3 regions of the Arthrobacter burdickii genome follow, and region 1 is predicted to be linked to each of the others. Evidence: riboswitches for the same ligand, from Rfam matches in the RefSeq annotation. Region 1 holds a riboswitch; each other region holds the start of a gene.
What was found. Region 1 has a riboswitch for cyclic di-AMP ahead of P5G52_RS05205 (M23 family metallopeptidase). Riboswitches for the same ligand answer to the same signal wherever they lie in the genome.

Region 1 (7,431 bases):
GCCCGGCTCGCGCTCGTCCGCGCGCGTCGCCGACGCGGCAGGGCTGTCCGGATCGGTGCCGCCGCGGGCGTCGTCGTCGTGCTGTTCGCCGTCACCGTCCTGCTCGGCTCCTACACCGTGACCATCCCCGACTTCTTCCGGATCCTCGGCGGGGCCGACATCCCCGGGGCAAGCTTCATCGTCCTCGAGAACAAGCTGCCCCGCGCCGTGATCGGCGTCCTGGTCGGCCTGGCCTTCGGCGTTGCCGGCGCGGTCTTCCAGACGATGCTGCGGAACCCGCTGGCGAGTCCGGACATCATCGGCATCAGCTACGGGGCGAGCGCCTCCGCCGTCACGGCCATCGTCCTCTTCGGGGCTGCGGGCGCCGCGGTGTCGCTCTCGGCGCTCGCCGGAGCGATGGTGGTCGCCGCGGCGATCTACCTCATTGCGCGCCGCGGGGGAGTGGCCGGCTACCGGCTCATCCTCGTCGGCATCGGGTGCGCGGCGCTGATGCATGCGCTGGTGAGCTTCCTCGTCACCCGCACCGATCTCCGCACGGCGACCGAAGCGCTGCTCTGGCTCACCGGCTCGCTCAATGCGAGCAACTGGGACCGCGCCACCGTGCTGGCTGCCGCCCTCGTGGTCCTCCTGCCCGCCGCGGCCGTCCTCTCGCGCAGCCTGCAGGGCCTGGAACTGGGCGACGACGCCGCAGCCGGTCTCGGGGTACGCGTCGAGGCGTCGCGGCTGGGACTGATGTCCACCGCCGTCGCCCTCGCCGCGGTCGCCACCGCCGCCGCCGGGCCGATCGCCTCCATCGCCTTTCTGTCCGGGCCGATCGCGCGCCGGCTGCTCGGCAACCGGCCGTCGCTGACGATGGCGGCCCTCGTGGGTGCCGTCATCGTCCTCGGGGCGGACTTCGTCGCCGCCAACCTCGTTCCCGGGACGTCGCTGCCCGTCGGCGTCGTCACCGGCGCGCTCGGTGCGCCGTTCCTGCTGTGGCTGCTCGCCACGGCGAACCGATCAGGCCAGGGAGGCTGAGAATGGCTCCGCGCCACGACCCCACAGCGGCGGACACACTGTCCGCCGAGGAGCTCACGCTCGCGTACGACGAGCGCACCGTCGTCGACGCCCTCTCCGTCGACCTGCCGCCCGGCCGGGTGACGGTGATCGTCGGCGCCAACGCGTGCGGCAAGTCGACGCTGCTGCGCGGGCTCGCACGGCTGCTCAAGCCGGCCGAGGGCACCGTGGTGCTCAACGGAGCGGACATCCAGGAGCAGTCCACGAAGGCCGTCGCACGCGTCCTCGGACTTCTCCCGCAGACGCCGGTCGCTCCGGACGGCATCAGCGTCGCCGACCTCGTGGGTCGGGGCCGGTACCCCCACCAGGGCTGGTTCCGCCAGTGGACGCCCGAGGACGACGACGCCGTGGCGAGCGCCCTCGAGGCCACCGACACGCTCGCCCTCGCCGACCGCACCGTGGACGAGCTGAGCGGCGGGCAGCGCCAGCGCGTGTGGATCGCCATGGCCCTCGCGCAGCAGACGGGGATCCTGCTGCTCGACGAGCCCACCACCTTCCTCGACGTCACGCACCAGATCGAGGTCCTCGACCTCATCACCGACCTCAACCGGCGCTCGGGCACCACCGTCGTCATGGTGCTGCACGACCTCAACCTGGCCGCGCGCTACGCCGACCACCTGATCGCCATGCGGGACGGCCGGATCGTGGCCGAGGGGCCGCCGGCCGCCGTCGTCACCCAGGAGACGGTGTCAGGCGTGTTCGACCTGGAGTGCCGGGTCGTCGAGGACCCCGTGTCCGGCACACCCATGGTGGTTCCCATCGGCAGGTACCACGGCCCGTCGCCGGTCCACGCCCGGACGTCCCCCGCCGGCGAGCAGGGCCGGGGCTACCGACCCAATCCCCAGGACACCGTTCCGGCCCACGTGGAGGCAGCATCATGACCGAAATGACCCAGCGCAGCGTGCGGCGGACCGCCGCCGACACCGAACCGATGGTGCTGGCGTTCGACGTCGTCGTCACGGCCGTGCAGGACCTCGGTGCCACCTTCCGACGCATCACCTTCGGCGGTGCGTGCCTCGAGGCGTTCGGGGTGGCCGGGGACAGCCTCGACCTCCGGATCAAGATCATCATCCCGCCGGCCGGCCGGGAGTGCCCCGACATAGCAGGCCTGATGGAGCGCGGAAACGCAGCGAACTGGTACCAGCTGTGGCTCGGCATGGAGGCGGAGGAGCGCGGGTTCATGCGCACGTACACCGTGCGCACCGCGCGTCGCCGGGGCCCGCGGACGGAGATCGACGTCGACTTCGTCCTGCACCTCGACGACGACGGCCGCGGCGGCCCGGCGGCGGAGTGGGCCGCGGCTGCCCGGCCCGGCGACCGGGTCTGCATGATCGGCCCCAACGCGTCGGCGGCGCAATGCAGGACGGCGGGTGCGTACGGAGGCATCGAGTGGAGCCCCGGCCTCGCCCAGCACGTCCTCCTCGCCGGAGACGAGACGGCCGTCCCGGCCATCAGCGCCATCCTCGAGGCACTCCCCGAGGACATCAGCGGCTCCGCGTTCCTCGAGGTGCCGGACGTGCAGGACGTCCAGCCGATCGCGACGCGGTCGGCGGTGACCATTAAGTGGCTGGCCCGGGCAGGGAAGGCGCACGGCGAATTGCTGGAGGCGGCCGTCCGGGACGCGGTGCGCGTGCCGGGCTGGGTGTCGCTCTCGGGCCCGGACGTCCAGGGGGGCAGGGAGCCCGAGGAGGTCGACGTCGACGGGACCATCCTCTGGGAGACCCCGCAGCTCCTCGACGCGGCCGTCGTGCAGTCGACTGTCAATCCCGGGCGACCCTCCGGCACCCAGCCCTTCTACGCGTGGATCGCCGGTGAGGCTGCCGTCGTGCGCGGGCTGCGCCGTTACCTGGTGCGGGACGTGGGTGTGGACCGGAAGCAGGTCGCCTTCATGGGCTACTGGCGCAAGGGGCGCGCGGAACTGACCTGACGCGGCCGTCGAACCGTTCCGGACCGCTCTCCGCACTATGGCGGGCGACCTTTATCACAGTTATCCCCAAATGCGATAACGAAATTGTAACTTCGTGCGCTGTGACCTACTGTTTTAAGCAGTCAAAGCTGGATTCCAGATCCAGGTCCGTACGCCTAACCCTGTCAGCGGACCGCCTGAACACACTGTGACAGGGGTGGAGGACCCACGTTCCGGCGGCCTGAGCCGCCTCGGGGTGAAGCCCTTCCATGCTAGTTCGGCCCCGCCTGCGACATTTCCGCGGTGGAGGGCCGTGCAGAGGGGCCGAGTCAACTCTTGCTCGAATCCGACAGCTAACTTCGCGGGCGTTCCAGAGAGGTAAGCAGTTGATGAATACCGTTCTGCCCGAGCGCCCTCGCGCCTCCGACGATCGCGCCCTCCAGTGGGTCTCGCAGCCGACGCGCCGCGACCTCCGGCAGGAAAGAGCCGGAGGTACGACGGCGTTCGCGAGACTGCGCGGAAACGCCGCTACGGCCGGCATCGTCCTCGCCTCGGCGGGACTGCTGCTGGGTGCCGTCGCACCCTCGGCAACGACGGCGGCCACCCCTGCAGCAGGCATGCAGGCCGTCACGGCTGCTGCGGAGGCGCCGGTGACCTTCACCCTCGAGGGGGCCGGTCGGGCCGTGGAGGGTGTCGCGCCGGGCATCGCGAGTGCCCGGGCACGCTCCGCGTCACTCACTCCTGCGCTCCAGGACCGCAAGGCCTTCGGGGCTCCGGTGGACCACCCGGTCCTGGCCTCCACCTTCGGGTATCGCGTCAACCCCGTGAGCGGGGCTGCCGACGAACTCCACGAGGGCCTGGACTACTCCGGTGCCTGCGGGACGCCGGTCAAGGCAGCGGATGCCGGCACAGTCGTCGACTCCGGCTGGCATGCCTACGGCGGGGGCCAGCGCATCGTGGTCGACCACGGCGACGGGCTGAAGACCACCTACAACCACCTGAGCGCCCTCGACGTGCAGGCCGGCACCAAGGTGAAGCGCGGGGACGTCCTCGGGGCGGTCGGCAGCACGGGGAACTCCACCGGCTGCCACCTCCACTTCGAGGTGATGGTCGACGACAAGAAGGTCGACCCGAAGCCCTGGCTGTAGCCGTCCGATCCTCCCCTGCTAGGGCAGCGGCTCGCTGACGACGGCCGGGTCCTTGTACCCCAGCGGCATCCGCAGACGCAGCGAATCCGGCTTCACCTCGAACGCCATATGCGTGGCCTTGCCGAGGGGATCGCCGTCGAGCTGCACCTCCAGCGGTTCGTGCAGGGTGACCTCCGCGGTGCGGCACTGGAAGTACTCCAGTGACGGGTCCTTGCCCTTGCCGCGCGTGAACAGTTTCCCGGCGACGGCGAGCCACCCGAGCTTCCCCCGGGGTGCCAGGGTCATGAGGTCCATCAGGCCGTCGTCGATCTTCGCGCCCGGGAAGATCTCGAGGCCACCCATGATCTTGCCGCAGTTGCCGCCCATCACGCTGCGCAGGCGGCGCTCGAAGGACCTGCCGCCGTCCACCGAGATGGTGGTGCGCGCCGGCCTGCCCGGGAGGTTGCGGATCCCCGCGTCGACGTAGGCCAGCCAGCCCACCTTGTCCTTCAGGTCGTCGCGCGTGTCCGACATGATGGCCGCGTCGTACCCGATACCGGCCATGACCAGGAACACGTGCGCGTCCTGCGCGCGGTCCACCGTCACGTGCACGACGTCGATGGTGCGCTCGGTCCCGCGGAAGGCGGCCTCGACGGCGGCATCCGGATCGTCGACGGCGATGTCGAGGTTGCGGGCCAGCAGGTTGCCCGTGCCCAGCGGGACGAGTGCCATCATGGTGCCGGTCCCCGCGAGCTCCTCGGCCACGCAGCGCACCGTGCCGTCCCCGCCTGCCGCGATCACGAGGTCCACTCCGGCGTCGAGGGCCTCCTGCGCCTGGCCGTGCCCGGGGTCGTCCTCGGTGGTCTCGATAACCAGGGGATCCTCCCAGCCCTCCTCGGCGGAGATGCGCTGGACAGCGCCCTGCACGTCGACCGTGGTGACCTTGATGGGATTGATGATGAGCGCGGCACGTCGGCTGCGCGATCCGGTGTCCGGAACCGCCGGAACCGCGTCCGGGGTCGCTTCGGGAGATGCGTCGGGCATGATGTCCTTCGGGCGGGTGTCAACGGATGGCTCCGTCGAGCTTATCCCGGTGGCCGTCGGTGCCGAGGGTAATCTTTGACGGTGACCTTTCCCCAGCGTTATGTGGCCCTTGGCGATTCCTTCACCGAAGGGGTGGGTGACTGGGACCCGGGGTCCCCCAACGGCGTCCGCGGCTGGGCCGACCGTGTGGCCGAGCAGCTCATCCTGGCCGACGCGTCCTGGGGCTACGCGAACCTCGCCATCCGCGGCAAGAAGATGCGCCAGATCCTCGACGAGCAGGTCGACGCAGCCCTGGCGCTCGAACCGACGCTCGTCACCCTCTACGCCGGCGCCAACGACATCCTGCGCCCCCGGATCGACATCGACCGGCTGATGTTCCACTACGACGACGGCATCGGCAGGCTCCGCGACGCGGGAGCCGACGTCGTGCTCTTCACCGGCTTCGACACTGCGGGGTCCGCCGTCTTCGGCAAGACCCGCGGGCGCACCGCCGTGTACAACGAGTGGGTGCGTGAGATCGCGGACCGGCGCGAGGCCACGATCGTCGACTACTGGCGCCTGCGCGAGTTCCAGGACTGGAGGTACTGGGACGTCGACCGGATGCACATGTCCACGGCGGGCCACACGCTCATGGCCGCCCGGGTCCTGGAGGCCATGAAGGCCTCGCATGCCATCGACCTGCCGGAGCTCGATGCGCGCCCGGCCCTTCGGCGGATGGAGCAGCTGCGGGCGGATGCGCAGTGGGCGCGCGAGTACGTCACACCGTGGGTCGGCAGGCGCCTGCGCGGAGTCTCCTCCGGAGATGCCCTGACAGCGAAGTACCCGGCCCCGGTCCACCCGCACCGGGCATCCGCTCGCGCCTGAGGGCACGGGCGAGTACGGTTCCCGCTCCATCTGCAACCCGTCGAAGTGCCGGAGGCGCCCTACGGGGCAGGGGAGGGCGTGTGCCAGAATGAGCGGATGGCGGCGCAATGGCTCACACCGGACGAGCGGCGGGCATGGCTGGCTCTCTACGCGCTGACGTCCCTGCTCCCGGCATCCCTCGACGCCCAGCTCTTTCGTGAGGCCCGGATCACCCTGTTCGACTACCACGTGCTGGCGATGCTCTCCGAGTCGGAAGGGACGCGCCTGCCCATGAGCGAACTCGCTGCCCGCTCGGCGGCGTCGCTCTCGCGCCTGAGCCACGTGGTGAAGAAGCTGGAGGCCCGGGGCTGGGTCACCAGGCTGCCCTCCGACTCCGATGGACGCGTGACCACGGCCTCGCTCACCCCTGCAGGGCTCGACACGCTGACCGAACTCGCGGTGTCCCACGTCTCGCAGGTCCGCTCCACGGTGTTCGACGCCCTGGACGGACAGGACGTTGCGGACCTGGAGAGGGTGGGCCGCAAGATCCTCCGGGGCATGGACGGCGCCCACTGGATCCTGTCCGACGGCGAAGCGGCGGCCGAGGCCGCCGTTCTGGGCCCCGCGTCCGGTTCTCTCCGCAGGGGACCGGCCCCCGACCAGGCACTCATCACCGGGCAGTGATCCGGCAGGACAAGGACGGCACGATGGACCAGCGCGCACAGTTCGGGCACCAGCCCCGCATCCTCGCGATCGTGCTGGCGGGTGGAGCAGGAGGGCGCCTCGGCGCCCTGACCCACCATCGGGCGAAACCGGCCATGCCGCTGGCCGGCAGCTTCCGGCTGATCGACGTCTCCCTGTCCAACCTGCACCACAGCGGGATCTCCGATGTCTGGATCATGGAGCAGTACCAGCCCAAGACCATCAACGACCACCTCCGCAACGGCCGGCCCTGGGACCTCGACCGCACGCGCGGCGGGCTGCTGGTGCTGCCTCCGTTCAGCGGCCACGAGGGGGAGGGATTCGCCGAGGGGAACGCCGACGGCCTGCTCCGCCAGGCCGCCTTCATCCGCGACTTCGCGCCGGACCTGGTCCTGGTGCTGAGTTCCGACCACCTGTACCGCCTGGACTACCGCGACGTCGTCGACACCCACCTCCGCGCGGGAGCAGAGCTGACGATGGTCACGGTCGACTTCGACGGCGACGCCTCCAACCACGGCGTCGTCGCGGTGGACGACGACGGCAGGGTGACAGCCTTCGCCTACAAGCCCGAGGAGCCGCAGACGAGGATCGTCGCGGCGGAGGTCTTCCTCTACACGGCAGCGACGCTCCTCGATGCGCTCGGGCACCTGCAGGACGACCGGGACGGGCTCGGGGACTACGGTCACCACCTCGTGCCGCACCTCGTCGAGCGGGGATCGGTCGTCGAGCACAGGCTCGAGGGGTACTGGCGGG
Region 2 (7,431 bases), 1.1 Mb from region 1:
GGCACCGTAGGAGTCGTAGAAGGGCTCGAAGGTGAGCACCTCGTCACCCGGACCCGCGAAAGCGAGGATCGCGGCCGCAATCGACTCGGTGGCCCCCGTGCTGACGATGACCTCGCTCTGCGGATCGACGTGCAGCCCGTAGAAACGCTCCTGGTGCTCGGCGATCGCATGGCGCAGGACGGCGAGCCCCTGCCCGGGGGCGTACTGGTTGGCACCCTCGGCGATCGCGGTGCGGGCAGCCTCGAGGATCTCCTGCGGCCCGTCCTCGTCCGGGAAACCCTGCCCGAGGTTGATCGCCGCATGCTGCTGCGCGAGGGCCGTCACCTCCTCGAAGATCGTGATGCCGAGCCCGCCATCGCTGCCGAGCAGGTTCGCGCCACGCGCCGCTCGTGCCCACGGTGCCGTGCCGCTGGCCGGGGTGATGGTCGTGCGCGCTTCCGTCGTCATGACACCAGTATCGCCGCTCCTGCCGGCCGGAGGGGGACAGGGCGCCCCTCGTCCCGCGCTCCCTCCCGGCGCTCCTTCCGCATGTCCTGTTCCCACCGTGCCCGCCCGACTGGGTAGCGTGGGGGCATGAGTCGCGCCGTCTGCCCAGGATCCTTCGACCCCCTCCACAACGGACACGTCGAGATCATCAGCCGGGCCGCCCGCCTGTTCGACGAGGTGATCGTCGCGGTGTCTACCAACTATGCGAAGAAGTACCGGTTCCCCCTGGGCGAGCGCATCGCGTTCTGCACGGGCAGTCTCTCGCACCTCGACGGGGTCACTGTGCTCCCGATGGGGTCCGGCCTCCTGGCCGACTTCTGCAGGGAGCACGGTGCGACGGCGCTCGTGAAGGGACTGAGGTCCGGGCTCGATTTCGACTACGAACTCCCCATGGCCACGATGAACCGCCACCTCGCCGACGTCGAGACCGTCTTCCTGCCGACGGGAAGCGAGTTCGCGCACGTCTCCTCGACGCTCCTGAAAGAGGTTGCCTTCCTGGGCGGCGATGTGCAGCCGTTCGTTCCGGAAGCGGTCTTCCGCCGCCTGGTGCCGTCCGGCGACGCCCCGAGCACGGCAGGGAGTGCCGGGGATCGGCCCGGGGGAGCGTGACCCCCCCCTACTGCCGGTTTTGGGACTGCCCGCCTCATCAGGCTAAGATGGTACGTCGGTCATATGTTCTACAGGAGTCACCATTAAAAGCGATCTCAGTTCGCCTTTGACTTTCAGTGTCAAGGATCTCGGACGCAGTCCGGGAAGCATGCGGACAGTTGAAGAACATGTACCGGCACCGAAGGACTTCGGCGTCGCACTGATCGGTGTGCAGGAAGGTTCCGAGATGGAACTGGACCTGCGGTTCGAATCGGTGCACGAGGGGATCCTGGTGTCGGGAACGGCAAACGTCGAGGTAACCGGCGAGTGCGGCCGTTGCCTGGAGCCACTGCGGTTCGACCGCGACGTGGACATCCAGGAACTCTTCTTCTACAGCGACTCCCAGTCGCTGTCGGTGGAAGAGGACGAAGAACAGTACAGGGTGGAGAACGATTCGGTCGATCTGGAACCCGTGCTGAGGGATGCGGTGGTTACGTCGCTGCCATTCCAGCCGGTGTGCCGGGAGGATTGCAAGGGTCTGTGCTCCGAATGCGGAGCCCGGCTCAACGACGATCCGGACCACCACCATGAAGTTTTGGATCCTCGCTGGTCAGCCCTTGCCGGGCTGGCAGGCACCGCCGCTGAGAATGACGCGGCAACCAAGTCAGAGTCAGACGAGAGAGAAGAGAGTTAGCCGTGGCTGTCCCGAAGCGGAAGATGTCCCGCGCGAATACCCGTGCACGCCGGTCCCAGTGGAAGGCAACCGCCCCCAAGCTGGTCAAGACCATCGAGAACGGCCGCGTCACCTACAGCCTCGCCCACCAGGCCAAGGTTGTCACCGACTCAGCCGGTACCCCGCTGTTCCTTGAGTACAAGGGCCGCAAGGTAGCCGACGTCTAACAACGGACCGCAGCCTGCCGCACGCCTGGTGCTGGGGCAGGCATCCGTCCGATGCTGGATCAGCTGATGCGGTTGTGAAGAATACAGCAGAACTCACGAAGCGTCTCGGTGTCGATATCGACACCGAGACGCTTCGTCTTGCCCTGACGCACCGGTCCTACGCCTACGAACAGGGCGGGATCCCCACGAACGAGCGCCTGGAGTTCCTCGGTGACTCCGTGCTCGGCCTGTCGGTGACGGACGCGTTGTACCGGGACAATCCCGGCCTCTCCGAGGGTGAACTCGCGAAGCGGCGTTCCGCCGTCGTCAGCACCAAGGCGCTGGCGGGGGTGGCCCGTTCCCTCGATCTCGGCAACTACGTGCTGCTCGGCCAGGGGGAGAAGCTCACCAATGGCCGCGACAAGGCCTCCATTCTCGCGGACACCATGGAAGCCGTCATCGGCGCGGCATACCTGAGTCACGGGATCGAGACCGCTCGCGCGATGGTCATGCGGCTCATCGGTCCGCTCCTGCGGGACTCAGCGGTCCTCGGGGAGGGTACCGACTGGAAGACCCGTATCCAGGAGACCGCCGCCGCCCGTCGCCTGGGGCTGATCGACTACCAGGTCGACGGGACCGGCCCCGACCACGCCCGAACGTTCACGGCGCGCCTGGTGATCGGCGGCGTCGACTACGGATCCGGCTGCGGGCACTCCAAGAAGGAAGCGGAGCAGGCGGCGGCGGCCGAGTCGTGGAGGCTCCTCGCCGAGGCACCTGGCGCGGATGCCGGGCCCGAAGCGGCCGGCGGTTCCTCCGCGGACAGGGCCTGAGTGCCTGAACTCCCCGAGGTCGAGGTGGTGCGCCGAGGCCTGGCGCGCTGGGTGACCGGGCGTACGGTCGAGGACGTCGACGTGCTCGACGCGCGATCGCTTCGACGACACGTCCACGGGGTCGAGGATTTTCGCGGCAACGTCACGGGCGCCCGCGTGACCGACGTCGTCCGTCGCGGGAAGTTCCTCTGGATGATCCTCGAGGATCCGGACGGCCCCCGCAGCGCTCTCGCAGCCGCTCCTTCCACCGCCCTCATGGCCCACCTCGGGATGAGCGGGCAGCTGCTCATCGAGGAGCCCGACGCCCCGCTGGAGAAGCACCTGAAGGTGCGGCTGAGACTGTCCGCAGCAAGCGATGCCGACGGTACGCCGCTTCCGGCGGACCTGCGCTTCGTGGACCAGCGGATCTTCGGCGGCATGTTCGTGACGGACCTCGAGCCGACGACGGATGGCCGGCCGGGCGGACTCGGGGGCGGAAGCCTCCCGCTCATTCCCCGGCAGGCCGCGCACATCGCCCGTGATCCCCTCGACCCGGCGTTCTCCGCGGAGTCCTTCCACCGCCGGCTCCGGGAGCGGAAGACCAGCCTCAAGCGTGCGCTCCTCGACCAGGGGCTCATCTCGGGCATCGGGAACATCTACGCCGACGAGGCCTTGTGGGCGGCGAGGATGCACTACGCGCGTCCCACCGACACCCTCCGCCGGCCGGACACCCTCCGCATCGTCGAGGCGGTCACGACCGTCATGCGGCGGGCACTGGAGGCCGGCGGCACCAGTTTCGACTCGCTGTACGTCAACGTCAACGGTGCGTCCGGCTACTTCGCACGCGACCTGGAAGCCTACGGGCGTGCCGGGCAGCCCTGCCGCCGGTGCCTGTCGGAGGGCCGGACGACCCTCATGCGACGGGAGGCATTCATGAACCGGTCGTCCTTCCTCTGCCTCTTCTGCCAGCCCAGACCGCGCAACGCGCGAGCCTAGCCGAGGCTCCGAAACCCCGTCGCGATGCGGGGTTCGTGACCCAAACGTGACAAGACGCGATCGACCGCGTACGGTTAAGCCCGCGCCCGGTCCACCACGGACGGGCGCCCATCCTCGCACTGCCTAACCCTGTCGATGAGGATGGACCGTTCGCTCAACACGTTCGACAGGGGCGGGGGAACCAATAGCGGACTCACTTGTGAGTCCTTGGGGTTAAGACGCGCGTAGACCAGCACCGGGGGCGGTGGTCTGCGAGAAACACGTCCGGATGTCCCATCCGAACCCGACAGCTAACTTCGTAGGCATTGGGAAAGGCAACAGCATGTCCAAGAAGAGCAATTTCGCGCGCCACCGGGCAGTCCCCACGCGCATCAACCCCCTCGTCACCGCATCCCGCGCGGTCAGCGCCACCGCTTCGGTGGCCGGCAAGCCCGCCGCCGTCGTTGTTGCCGCTTCCGGCATCATGCTCGGTGCAGCGCTTCCGGCAAGCGCCGCCGGCGAGATCAGCGTCGAGTCCATCAGCACCCAGCCGGCAGCGGCGACCACCGTTGCGGCAGGTACCTACACTGTCCAGGCCGGTGACACCCTCGGGAGCATCGCAGCAGCCCACGGTGTGAGCCTCGAGGCCGTCTTCACGGCCAACGGCCTCGGGTACAGCTCGATCATCTACCCCGGCCAGTCGATCTCCCTCGGCGGTTCCGCTGCACCCCAGCAGTACTCCACCCAGTCTGCAGCCATCGTCGCCGCTCCCGTAGCTGCACCCGTCGCTGCACCCGTAGCGGCTCCCGTAGCTGCTCCGGCAGGCAACTCGACGGGCCTCAGCACGCAGGCTGCGGCGTTCTCGCCGGTAGCGACCAGCGGCATCACCGCGACCGCGATGCAGGGCCTCGGCTCGGCATACGTCTACGGCGGCACCTCCTTCGGCGCCTGGGACTGCTCCGGCTTCGTGCAGTGGGTCTACGCACAGAACGGCATCAGTCTGCCGCGCACCACCTGGTCGCAGTTCGCAGCCCTGACGCCCACCAGCAACCCCCAGCCGGGCGACCTGGTGAGCCAGAACGGCGGCAGTCACGTCGGTATCTACCTCGGCAACGGCCAGATGATCAGCGCGCTGAACCCCTCGCAGGGAACGCTCGTGCACTCGGTCAACGCCATGTCGGTGGACGGCTACTACACGCGATAACCCTGCACCGGCCCTGCGCCGGTACCAGGACGATACGAAGGAAGGGCGGGATGCACAGCATCCCGCCCTTCCTTGTCGGTCCGGTCGGTCCGGTCGGTCCGGTCGGTTCTGCCGGTTCCTGGTGCCGGGTCAGCCGCGGTAGTGCGCAGCGAGCCGCTCGAGGCCTTCCTCGATGCTGACGGACGGCTGCCAGTCCAGCACCGCCCGCGTGTGCCGCTGGTCGAACCAGTGCGCCGTGGAGAGCTGTTCGGCCAGGAAACGGGTCATGGGGGGCTCCTCCGCACGTCCGAGTGCCAGCCATGCCCGTTCGATCACCGCGCCGGCGCCCCGGGCCAGCGCCCCCGGCACCGACCAGGCGGGGGGCCGGACGCCGCCGGAGCGGCAGATGCCGCCCAGCAGCTCCGCGATGGGGCGCGGCTCGCCGTTCGTGACCACGAATGCCTGCCCCTGCGCGGCCTGCATGCGATCGAGGCAGGCGACGATGGCCGATGCCGCGTTGTCCACGTAGGTGGTGTCGATGAGTGCGGTACCGCCGTCGAGCAGCGGCAGGCGACCATGCCGGGCCCGCTCGAGGACGCGTTCGACGAGCTGTGTGTCGCCCGGCCCCCACACGATGTGCGGCCGCACCGCCGCCACGCGGAACTCCGGCGTCGAGCGTGCGAGGGCGAGCAGCTCCGCCGTCGCCTTGGTCCGTGCATAGTGTCCGCGCGCGTACTCCGGGTCCGCGGGGCCGGCCGGAGCGCCTACCAGCGACGTGCCGTCGTGGGCGACGGACGGGGAGGAGACGTACACGACGTCGGTGGCGCGGGCCTCCTGCGCGGCGTCGAGCAGGAGCCGAGTCCCCTCCACGTTCGTGCGCTCGAACTCGGCCGGCGTCCCGGTGAAGGACACCTTCGCGGCGAGATGGATCACGGCATCGCAGTCCCGCACCGCTGCCGTGACCGCCCCAGCGTCCCCGATGGAGCCGAGGAACTCCTCGACCCCGTCGATGCCGGACGGACGGCGCTGGAAGCACCGCACGTCGGAACCGCCGGCCAGGAGGTGTTCCGCGACGGCCCGGCCCAGCATGCCGCTGGCACCCGTCACGAGGACGGTCACAGGGATCCCGCCCGGTCCCCCGACAGGAAGCGGCCGCTCCACGCGGCGACGCGCGTGCGGTCGATCTTGGCATTGTGGCGGATGTCGACCGGGAGTGCGGGCACCGCGAGAACGGCCGCGAGATCCACGCCGAGGTCCCGAGCCGCCGCCCGGGCAGCTGCCGCGAGCCGTGGGTCGGCCAGACGCGGGTGTCGTCCCGCCGTCTCCGCCTGGAGGACCGCCACGACGGCCTGGGTGCCCACGGGCCCGACGCCGACGACGGCGGCGAGGTGCACTCCGTCGAGTTCCTCCAGCGCCTGCTCGAGCCCGACCGGGGTCAGGACGCCTCCCGCCGCCGTCACGACATGGCCCAGACGGCCTTCGACCCACAGGCGTCCTTCGGCGTCGAAGTGGCCGACGTCGCCCGTGCGGTGCCACGGAGGCGTTCGCGACGACTCCTGCTGCGTCCTCCACAGGCGGAAGTAACGGTCCTTGACGTGCGGGGCATCGACGAGGATCTCCCCGGTCACCCCGGGGGCGGTCGTCGGTTCTCCCGCCGCCGCGCCTGTGCCGTCGAGGGGGCTGACCGCGGCACGGGCACCGGAGACCGGGCGCCCGACGCAGACGCCGTTGCCGGCGCCCTCGAGCCCGGCGGCCGCCGCTGCGGCAGCGGTCCGGATCCCCGCCAGGTCGATGTCCGCGACGAGCAGCGACTCGGTCATGCCGTAGGGCGTGTGGAGCACGGCGGACGGTACGAGGTCCTGCACGGCGTCCAGGAGCGGGACGGGAACCGGGGCGCCGGCGGAGAGCAGGAGCGAGATCCTGCCCAGGGCCGCCCGCCCGAGTCCGGTGACGTCCGCCGAGGTCGTCAGGACGTTCCGCAGGGCTGCGGGGGACGCGAAGACGACGGTCGCGTCGACGGCCGCGGCGGCGTCGGCCAGTGCCTGGGCGGTCAGGGTCCCGGGAGTGGTCACGTCCATGTAGGGCGTGACGGACGTCGCACCGAGGGCAGGACCCAGCAGGGCGAAGGGGGCGAAGCCCGCGACGAGCGCGGCTCCCGGTCCCAGTCCGAGAGTGGTCTCCACGGCGTCGCGCATGGCGGAGAGCTGCCGGTGCGTGTACACCACGCCCTTGGCCGGCCCGGTGGAACCGGAGGTGAAGAGGATGGCGGCATCGGCGTCAGGTGCTGCTCCCGCCGGGTCTGCGGGACCGGCGGCGCGGAGGTCGTTCAGTGAGGCCTCGACCCGCAGTGCCGCCCGCCGCACCGGCGACAGCGGAGCGACGCTGATGCGGCGCCCCGGCCAGCCGAAGGCGCGCGCAGCGAGGAGCGCCCGCTCGATGCCGATGACGAAGTCGGGCGCGGAACCCTTCACGGCCCGGCTGAGGCCGCGCGCCCCGAGCCCCGCGTCCGCC
Region 3 (7,431 bases), on a different contig from region 1:
GCCGCGGCGAACGGCAGGCCGCCCTGGGCGTTCAGCCATTCGACCTGCGCGTCGAGCGTGACCAGGGTGGACAGCGACGGGGTGTTGTACGTCTGGTTCAGGCGGGAGTTGTCGATCGCCGTCTGGAGGTTGAGGAAGTCCGGGATCCACCGGTCACCGGCGTTGATCCGCGCGGCACGCTCCAGCGCGGCGGGGGAGAAGAGCCCGAGCCACAGGCCGCCGTCGGAGGCGAAGTTCTTCTGCGGAGCGAAGTAGTAGACGTCGGCCTGCGACACGTCGACGTCGAGGCCGCCGGCCGCGGACGTAGCGTCGACGAGGACCAGGGCGCCGTCGTCTGCCCCCTCGACCCTCCGCACAGGAGCCGCGACCCCCGTCGAGGTCTCGTTCTGCGGCCAGGCGTAGGTGTCGACGCCGGCCTCCGCGACGGGGTCGGGGCGGGTGCCGGGCTCGGCGGTGATGATGCTCGATGCGCCGAGGAACGGCGCCTTGTCGGTCGCGGAGGCGAACTTCGAACCGAATTCGCCGAAGGAGAGGTGCTGCGCCTTCCGGTCGACGAGCCCGAACGCCGCCACGTCCCAGAACGCGGTCGACCCGCCGACGCCGAGGACCACCTCGTACCCTTCGGGGGCGCCGAAGAAGGTGCTGAGCCCCTCACGCACGCGGCCCACCAGGTTGCGGACGGGAGCCTGGCGGTGGGAGGTCCCCAGCAGCGACGGCCCGGCGGACACCAGTGCGTCGATCTGCCCGCTCCGGACCTTGGACGGACCCGCGCCGAAACGTCCGTCCGCGGGCAGCAGGTGGTCGGGGATGCGGGGCAGGTCGTTCATGGTCGCTCCAGCTGTGTCGGCGGCGGGTATCGCCCTCATTCTGCCCCAGCGGAGGTCGGCCCTCCATTTGTGAACGCCGGAGCGGGGACGCCTCCTGCACCGGCCGGCGGCGGCGTCGGAGCTGATTGCCGGGCGCGTCGCGCCATGGGTTAACCTTGGGAGGCGTGGGGCGGAGCTGGCTGTGCCGGCCGTGGCACCCCCACCGGCGTGAGGCATTCCAGCCGCGCGACCTCACCGCACCAAGGAGCTGAACCGCATGACGGACCTCATCGACACCACCGAGATGTACCTGCGGACCATCCTTGAGCTCGAGGAAGAGAACATCGTCGCCCTCCGTGCCCGCATCGCCGAGCGGCTTCGCCACTCGGGGCCGACCGTGTCCCAGACCATCGGTCGCATGGAACGCGACGGACTCGTTGTCGTCTCCGGCGACCGGCACCTCGAGCTGACCGAACTGGGTCGACGCAGGGCCACCGGGGTCATGAGGAAGCACCGCCTCGCGGAGCGGCTCCTGAGCGACGTCATCGGGCTCGACTGGGCCTACGTCCACGACGAGGCCTGCCGCTGGGAGCACGTCATGAGTGAGCGCGTGGAGCGCCGGCTCTACGAGCTCCTCGGAAAGCCCTCCGAATCCCCGTACGGCAACCCGATCCCGGGACTCGAGGCCATCGGCGGCGTCCAGTCCGAGCTGTTCACCGACGGCGTCGTCACGCTGCTCTCCGCGATGGGCACGTACTCGCCGGAGAAGCAGGTCACGCTCGTGCGGCTGGCGGAGCCGATCCAGGTGGATCCGGAACTCCTCACGCAGCTCGACGAGGGCGGCCTGCGCCCCGGAGCGCAGCTGAACCTCGAGTCCGTCGGAGGGTACGTCTCCGTGCGCGTGCCCGGCGTCGAGGGTGCGCTGGAGCTACCCCCCGAGGTGGCGTCCCACGTGTTCGTCTCCGTCGCGGCGTGAGTGCCGTCACCAATAACACACCATTCTGTGATCAGAATGTGACATAACCGGCGTTTGTGTTGTACGGTTCATTTCGTGCCAAATTCGCTCTAGATCCGGCACCCTCCTGCAAATCGCCTAGCTCTGCCATTGCTCGAGGTCCGTCCGCACCATCGCATGGCAGAGGCGGGGGAACCAAGTTTCGGGTTTCTTTCGAGAAATCCTTGGGGTGAAGTCGCTGTTACCGCAGCGGCCGGGTGACTCCCATCCGAATCCGACAGCTCACCTCGCAGGCATTGGGAGAGGTAATCCAACGTGTCCACCAGCTCTTCGCTGGGCCGCCACCGCGCGCCCCAGAACGCCAACCCGCTGACCGCTCTTTCCGCCGCAGTAGCGTCGAACGCAGGATCGGTCGGCCGCCAGGCCGCCGTCATCGCCGCCGCTTCCGGCCTCGTACTGACCAGCGGAGTTGCAGCCAACGCCGCCGATCTCCAGCCGCAGCGCGACGTCGCATCCTCCAGCATCACCGTCACCTCGGCCCGTCAGGCCGTCGTCGCGTCGTCCAAGACCGTCGTGTCCTTCAACAGGACCGCGGTGAAGGTCCACGCCAAGCCGGTCGTCGCCAAGAAGGCTCCGGCCGTCAAGGCACCCGCCGCCCCGGCTCCGGTCGTCGAGGCTCCCGCAGCTCCGGCCCCCGCCGCCCCGGCTCCCGTCGTCGAGGCACCCGCCGCTCCGGCTGCTCCGGCTCCCGTCGTGAAGGCACCCGCTGCTCCGGCTCCCGCCGCCCAGACCGTCGCTGCCGTCCAGGCCGTCGCCGCTCCCGCGCCGGCTCCCGTAGCCGCCCCGGCTCCCGCAGCTGCCCCGGCACCTGCTCCTGCACCTGCTCCCGCCCCGGCACCTGCTCCCAAGCCTGCAGCCTCCTCTGGTGTCGCCGCGACCATCGCCGCCGCTGCCAAGGGCCAGCTCGGCGTCATGCAGGACTGCACGCGCCTCGTCAGCAACTCCCTCGCCGCTGCCGGCATCAACTTCCACGGCTGGCCGGCAGGGTACCTGTCCCTGGGCCGCACCGTGAGCGCCGGCGAGGCCATCCCGGGCGACCTCATCTACTACGCCGACGGCGGCATGGGCGCAGCCCACATCGCGGTCTACATCGGTGGCGGCCAGGCCGTCCACGGTGGATTCAACGGCAACACCACGGTGATCGCACCGGCCGAGCTCGGCTCGGGTGGCGTGTACATCCGCGTCGGCGGCTGATCACCGCACGAACGATACGCAAGGGAACCGGCACACTGTGCCGGTTCCCTTGCGTTTAAGCGGTCGCGGGAGCGGCAAGGGCCGCACGTCAACCCCCTCCGGAGTTCGCGGCAGGCAGGTACCCTTGCAGTGTCAATCCGAAGCTCTTCTCCCGTACCCCGGGATGGCAACCGGTGCGGGGAACAGGTCAGCAATGAGGCCAACGCATGCGCACTCTTGTTCTGAATGCTGGGTATGAACCACTTGCGGTCATCACGTTCCGCCGGGCACTGGTGCTCGTGCTCACGGGGAAGGCGAGCGTCATCGCGGAGGACGGCGACCCGGTCGTCGGTCCCACCGAGATACTCGGCAGACCTTCGGTGATCCTGCTCAACCGCTACGTGAAGATCCCGTACCGCCACGACCTGACAGCCACGCGACGGGGGGTGCTGCGTCGCGACAACCACCTGTGTGCCTACTGCGGCAAGACCGCCTCGACCATCGACCACGTCCTGCCGCGGTCCAGGGGCGGAGGGGACACCTGGGAGAACCTCGTGGCCTGCTGCCTGAAGTGCAACAACGCCAAGGGGGACAAGACCCTCGGCAGCCTCGGCTGGAAGCTGCGCATCGTGCCGATGCCTCCGCGGGGACCGCAGTGGCAGATCCGCGAGCTCGAGAAGCCGGCGCCGCAATGGAACGAGTTCCTCAGCGAGACCGCTGCGTGACCCTCGGCGTACCGAGGTTCGACGCCGTCGTCCTCGCGGGTGGCAGGTCCTCCCGGCTCGGCGGCGTGCCGAAGGCCGGACTGGTCCTGGAGGGCGCGACCCTGCTCCAGCGCACCTGCGCAGCCCTCGCCGGCGCAGAACGCCTGACGGTCGTGGGACCGGAGCCCGGCGACGCCGGACGGCTCCCCCCTGCAGCGGTGTTCGTGCGGGAGGAACCCGCTTTCGCGGGACCGGCAGCGGCGGTCGTCGCCGGATTCCGGGCTGGACCAGGAAGCAGGGCGCCGTGGTGCGCCGTCGTCGCCTGCGACATGCCCCGCGTCGCCGTCCTCGTCGAGGTGCTGCTCCGCGAGGCTGCCGCAGGGGCGCCGGCCTCCCTGGTCGCGGTCGATGACGGGCGTGAACAGCCGCTGGCCGCGCTGTACCGGAGCGACGACCTCGCAGCCGCCATCGACGCCGTCCTCGCGCACGGACCCGCCGACAACCTGTCCATGCGCAGCCTCCTTGCTAGTGTGAAGACAAGACCAGTCCCGGTTCCGCCGGGCACAACGCACGACGTCGACACCTGGAACGATGCCCGAGCGCTCGGAGTCGACGTCCCCTAGCAACGCCCGGAGGGCCCATGGACGATCGGAACAAGCTGCTGCACGACTGGACCGAGCAACTGCTCGCCGCCTTCGAGATCGACGGGACCGACGTGGACATCGACGCCGTCCTGGGCCTGGCGGGGAAGGCGGCGCACGGCGTCGTCCGTCCTGCGGCCCCCCTGACCACCTTCGTCGTCGGCTACGCGGCAGGCCTCGCCGTCGGCAGCGGACAGGCCGACGAGCAACTGGCGATGCGGTCGGCGATGGCCGTGGCCGACGCGCTCTGCGCCCGGGCCGCGGCGGAAGGGAGCCCCGAATGAGCGAGAACATCGGTGCCCGCGACGTCGACTGGAGGACAGCCCGCGCACTGGCGCACGGAGCCGGGCGCCCGCTGCCGTTCCAGACGGTGAACCTTGCGGATGCCCTCGGCCAGACGCTCGCCGAGCCGGTCCACGCCCTGCAGGCCATTCCGCACTATGCGTCGTCGGCGATGGACGGCTGGGCGGTCAACGGGGAGCCCCCGTGGAAGCTCGTGAGCCACGCGGAGGACCATGGCCGGGGCAGGCCCGCACCCCACGCCGACTCGGGCGGGGTCTCGCTCGCCCCCGGCGAGGCGACGTTCATCCTCACGGGAGGCGTGGTTCCCCGGAATACCCTTGGCATCCTCCGCACGGAGCACGGATCGATCCGCGGGGACCTGCTGGACCGGAACGAGGCCGCCCGGCCCGGGGAGCCGTCGCTGCACGAGCACGTCCGGCCGGCGGGGGAGGAAGCCGAGGAAGGCTCCATGGCTATTCCTGCCGGCGTCGTCCTCAATCCGGCGCAGATCGCGCTGGCCGCGGTGTGCGGCCACGACACGCTCGCTGTCCTGCGGGCACCGCGCGTGTCCCTGCTCATGACCGGCGACGAGGTCATCGATCACGGCCTGCCGCATCCCGGCCAGGTCCGTGACACCTTCGGGCCGCAGCTCCCGGGCTTCGTCGCGATGCTCGGCGGCCACGTCGACGTCGCCAGCCGGGCGAAGGACGACCTCGACGACGTCGTGGCGGCGATCAGCGCGGAGCCGACCGACGAGTCCTCGCTGGCACGGGCATCGGGTGACGTCCTGATCACGACCGGCGGGACGGGGAGTTCCTCGGCCGACCATATCCGCCGCGCGCTCACCGAACTCGGGGCCGAGCTCCTCATCGACGGTATCGCCATGCGGCCGGGACACCCGACCCTCCTCGCGCGGTTGCCCGACGGCCGCTTCCTGGTGGGACTCCCCGGTAACCCGCTCGCGGCCATGATGGCGATGCTCACCGTCACCGCACCGCTGCTCGCCGGCCTGCGGGGAACCGCCCTCGAGGAACCCGCCGCCATCACCAGTGCCGACGCTTTCGAGCCCCTGCAGGGCAGGAGCCGGCTGGTGCCCTACCGGCTCGAGTCCGGGCGGGCCGTCCCCAGCACCCACCAGCGTTCGGGCATGCTGCGCGGGCTGGCCGGGGCCGACGGCGTGATGGTCGTTCCTGCAGAAGGCTGCGAGCCGGGTGACGACGTCCCGTCGCTCCCGCTGCCCTGGGTCGGCTGACCCGGGCGGCGATGCCGCGGACAGGGGCGCCGGCGCTCCCTTTGCCGGAGGGATTCCTCCGGCGCCCGCCGGTCCCGCGCTGTCCACCTCCTCGTGCGGGGAACGACAGTGCCGGGAGGTGGCTGGAGTCAACTAACCTCGTCCTAGGGCCGAGGGTAAGGAGTGCCGGATGAACCGGGTTACACAGCGACGCCGTATTACGAAATTCCGCATCGGAGCGCAGACCGGGCGTCGGGAGGATGTCCTGGCGGGCGAGGAACCGCTGGAGATCCGGCTCGGCGGCAGCGCCTTCACCGTCACGATGCGGACGCCCGGCGACGATTTCGATCTGGTGGCGGGATTCCTCGTCTCCGAGGGCGTCGTCTGGGAACCGGGCCAGTTGCCGAGCCTGCGCTACTGCGCCGGCGTCGACGAGAACGGGCAGCAGACCTTCAACGTGGTGGAGGCCCAGCTCCGGCCCGGCACCGTCCTGCCGGAGACGGCGATGGAGCGCCACGTCTATACGTCGAGCTCGTGCGGTATCTGCGGGACGGCCTCGATCGACGCGGTCCGGAAGTCCTCGCGCTTCGACCTGCGCACCGACACCTCTTCCGTGGACCTTGGCGTGCTCGCGTCCCTGCCCGACCGGCTGCGCGAGAGCCAGAAGCTCTTCGACCGCACGGGAGGAGTCCACGCCGCGGGCCTCTTCACCGCCGAGGGGGAGCTGCTCTGCCTCCGGGAGGACGTCGGGCGCCACAACGCCGTGGACAAGGTGGTGGGCTGGGCGCTGCGCGAAGGCCTGCTCCCCCTCAGGGGAACGGTGCTGCAGGTCTCCGGCAGGGCGTCCTTCGAGCTGGTGCAGAAGGCGCAGCTCGCCGGAATCCCCGTGCTCGCCGCCGTCAGCGCCCCGTCGTCACTGGCTGCGGATCTCGCGGACGACGCAGGGCTCACACTCGTGGGCTTCAGCCGCGGGACGTCCCTGAACTGCTACTCGCACCCGGACCGCATCGCGGCCTGACCGCCCGCTAGAACGGGTTGAGCAGGCGCTGGACGAAGCGGCGGGTCCGTTCCTCGCGTGGATTGCGCAGCACCTGGTCGGGGTGGCCGCGCTCGACGACGACGCCGCCGTCCATGAAGACCACCTGGTCGGCGACCTCGCGGGCGAAGGCGAGTTCATGGGTGACGATCACCATGGTCCACTTCTCCTCGGCGAGCTCCTTGATGACGGTGAGGACCTCGCCGACCAGTTCCGGATCGAGGGCCGACGTCGGCTCGTCGAAGAGGAGGAGGTCGGGCTGCAGCGCGAGTGCGCGGACGATCCCGACGCGCTGCTGCTGCCCGCCCGAGAGGTTGAACGGGTAGTCGTCCCGCTTCTCCGCCAGCCCGACACGGGCCAGGAGCCGCTCGGCGTCCGCGACGGACTCCTTCCGGGGCCGCTTCTGCACCTGCACCGGACCCTCGATGATGTTCTCGAGGACGGTTCTGTGGGGGAACAGGTTGTAGTTCTGGAAGACCATGGCGCTGCGGTCGCGCAGGGACAGGGCCTCCTTCTTCGTCACCTTGGCGCCGAAGTCCACCG

Region 2: another riboswitch for cyclic di-AMP. It lies ahead of P5G52_RS10500 (C40 family peptidase); the one in region 1 lies ahead of P5G52_RS05205 (M23 family metallopeptidase).
Region 3: another riboswitch for cyclic di-AMP. It lies ahead of P5G52_RS14905 (NlpC/P60 family protein); the one in region 1 lies ahead of P5G52_RS05205 (M23 family metallopeptidase).

What each region holds. Positions count from the first base shown of each region.
Region 1 covers NZ_JAROCG010000001.1:1,107,732-1,115,162, forward strand. Annotated here, with positions in the region: gene P5G52_RS05190 (FecCD family ABC transporter permease) at 52-1,017, shown strand; gene P5G52_RS05195 (ABC transporter ATP-binding protein) at 1,020-1,937, shown strand; gene P5G52_RS05200 (siderophore-interacting protein) at 1,934-2,983, shown strand; cyclic di-AMP (ydaO/yuaA leader) riboswitch at 3,147-3,345, shown strand; gene P5G52_RS05205 (M23 family metallopeptidase) at 3,352-4,110, shown strand; gene P5G52_RS05210 (diacylglycerol/lipid kinase family protein) at 4,129-5,133, opposite strand; gene P5G52_RS05215 (SGNH/GDSL hydrolase family protein) at 5,215-5,997, shown strand; gene P5G52_RS05220 (MarR family winged helix-turn-helix transcriptional regulator) at 6,094-6,660, shown strand; gene P5G52_RS05225 (glucose-1-phosphate adenylyltransferase family protein) at 6,684-7,431, shown strand, end outside.
Region 2 covers NZ_JAROCG010000001.1:2,256,073-2,263,503, forward strand. Annotated here, with positions in the region: gene P5G52_RS10470 (aminotransferase class I/II-fold pyridoxal phosphate-dependent enzyme) at 1-447, opposite strand, end outside; gene coaD (pantetheine-phosphate adenylyltransferase) at 574-1,095, shown strand; gene P5G52_RS10480 (YceD family protein) at 1,202-1,768, shown strand; gene rpmF (50S ribosomal protein L32) at 1,771-1,974, shown strand; gene rnc (ribonuclease III) at 2,049-2,783, shown strand; gene mutM (bifunctional DNA-formamidopyrimidine glycosylase/DNA-(apurinic or apyrimidinic site) lyase) at 2,784-3,758, shown strand; cyclic di-AMP (ydaO/yuaA leader) riboswitch at 3,900-4,078, shown strand; gene P5G52_RS10500 (C40 family peptidase) at 4,081-4,941, shown strand; gene P5G52_RS10505 (NAD-dependent epimerase/dehydratase family protein) at 5,071-6,039, opposite strand; gene P5G52_RS10510 (alpha/beta fold hydrolase) at 6,036-7,431, opposite strand, start outside.
Region 3 covers NZ_JAROCG010000002.1:47,143-54,573, forward strand. Annotated here, with positions in the region: gene serC (phosphoserine transaminase) at 1-827, opposite strand, end outside; gene P5G52_RS14900 (iron-dependent transcriptional repressor DtxR) at 1,084-1,782, shown strand; cyclic di-AMP (ydaO/yuaA leader) riboswitch at 1,903-2,071, shown strand; gene P5G52_RS14905 (NlpC/P60 family protein) at 2,077-3,015, shown strand; gene P5G52_RS14910 (HNH endonuclease) at 3,222-3,719, shown strand; gene mobA (molybdenum cofactor guanylyltransferase) at 3,716-4,321, shown strand; gene P5G52_RS14920 (DUF6457 domain-containing protein) at 4,339-4,623, shown strand; gene P5G52_RS14925 (molybdopterin molybdotransferase MoeA) at 4,620-5,873, shown strand; gene fdhD (formate dehydrogenase accessory sulfurtransferase FdhD) at 6,043-6,870, shown strand; gene P5G52_RS14935 (amino acid ABC transporter ATP-binding protein) at 6,878-7,431, opposite strand, start outside.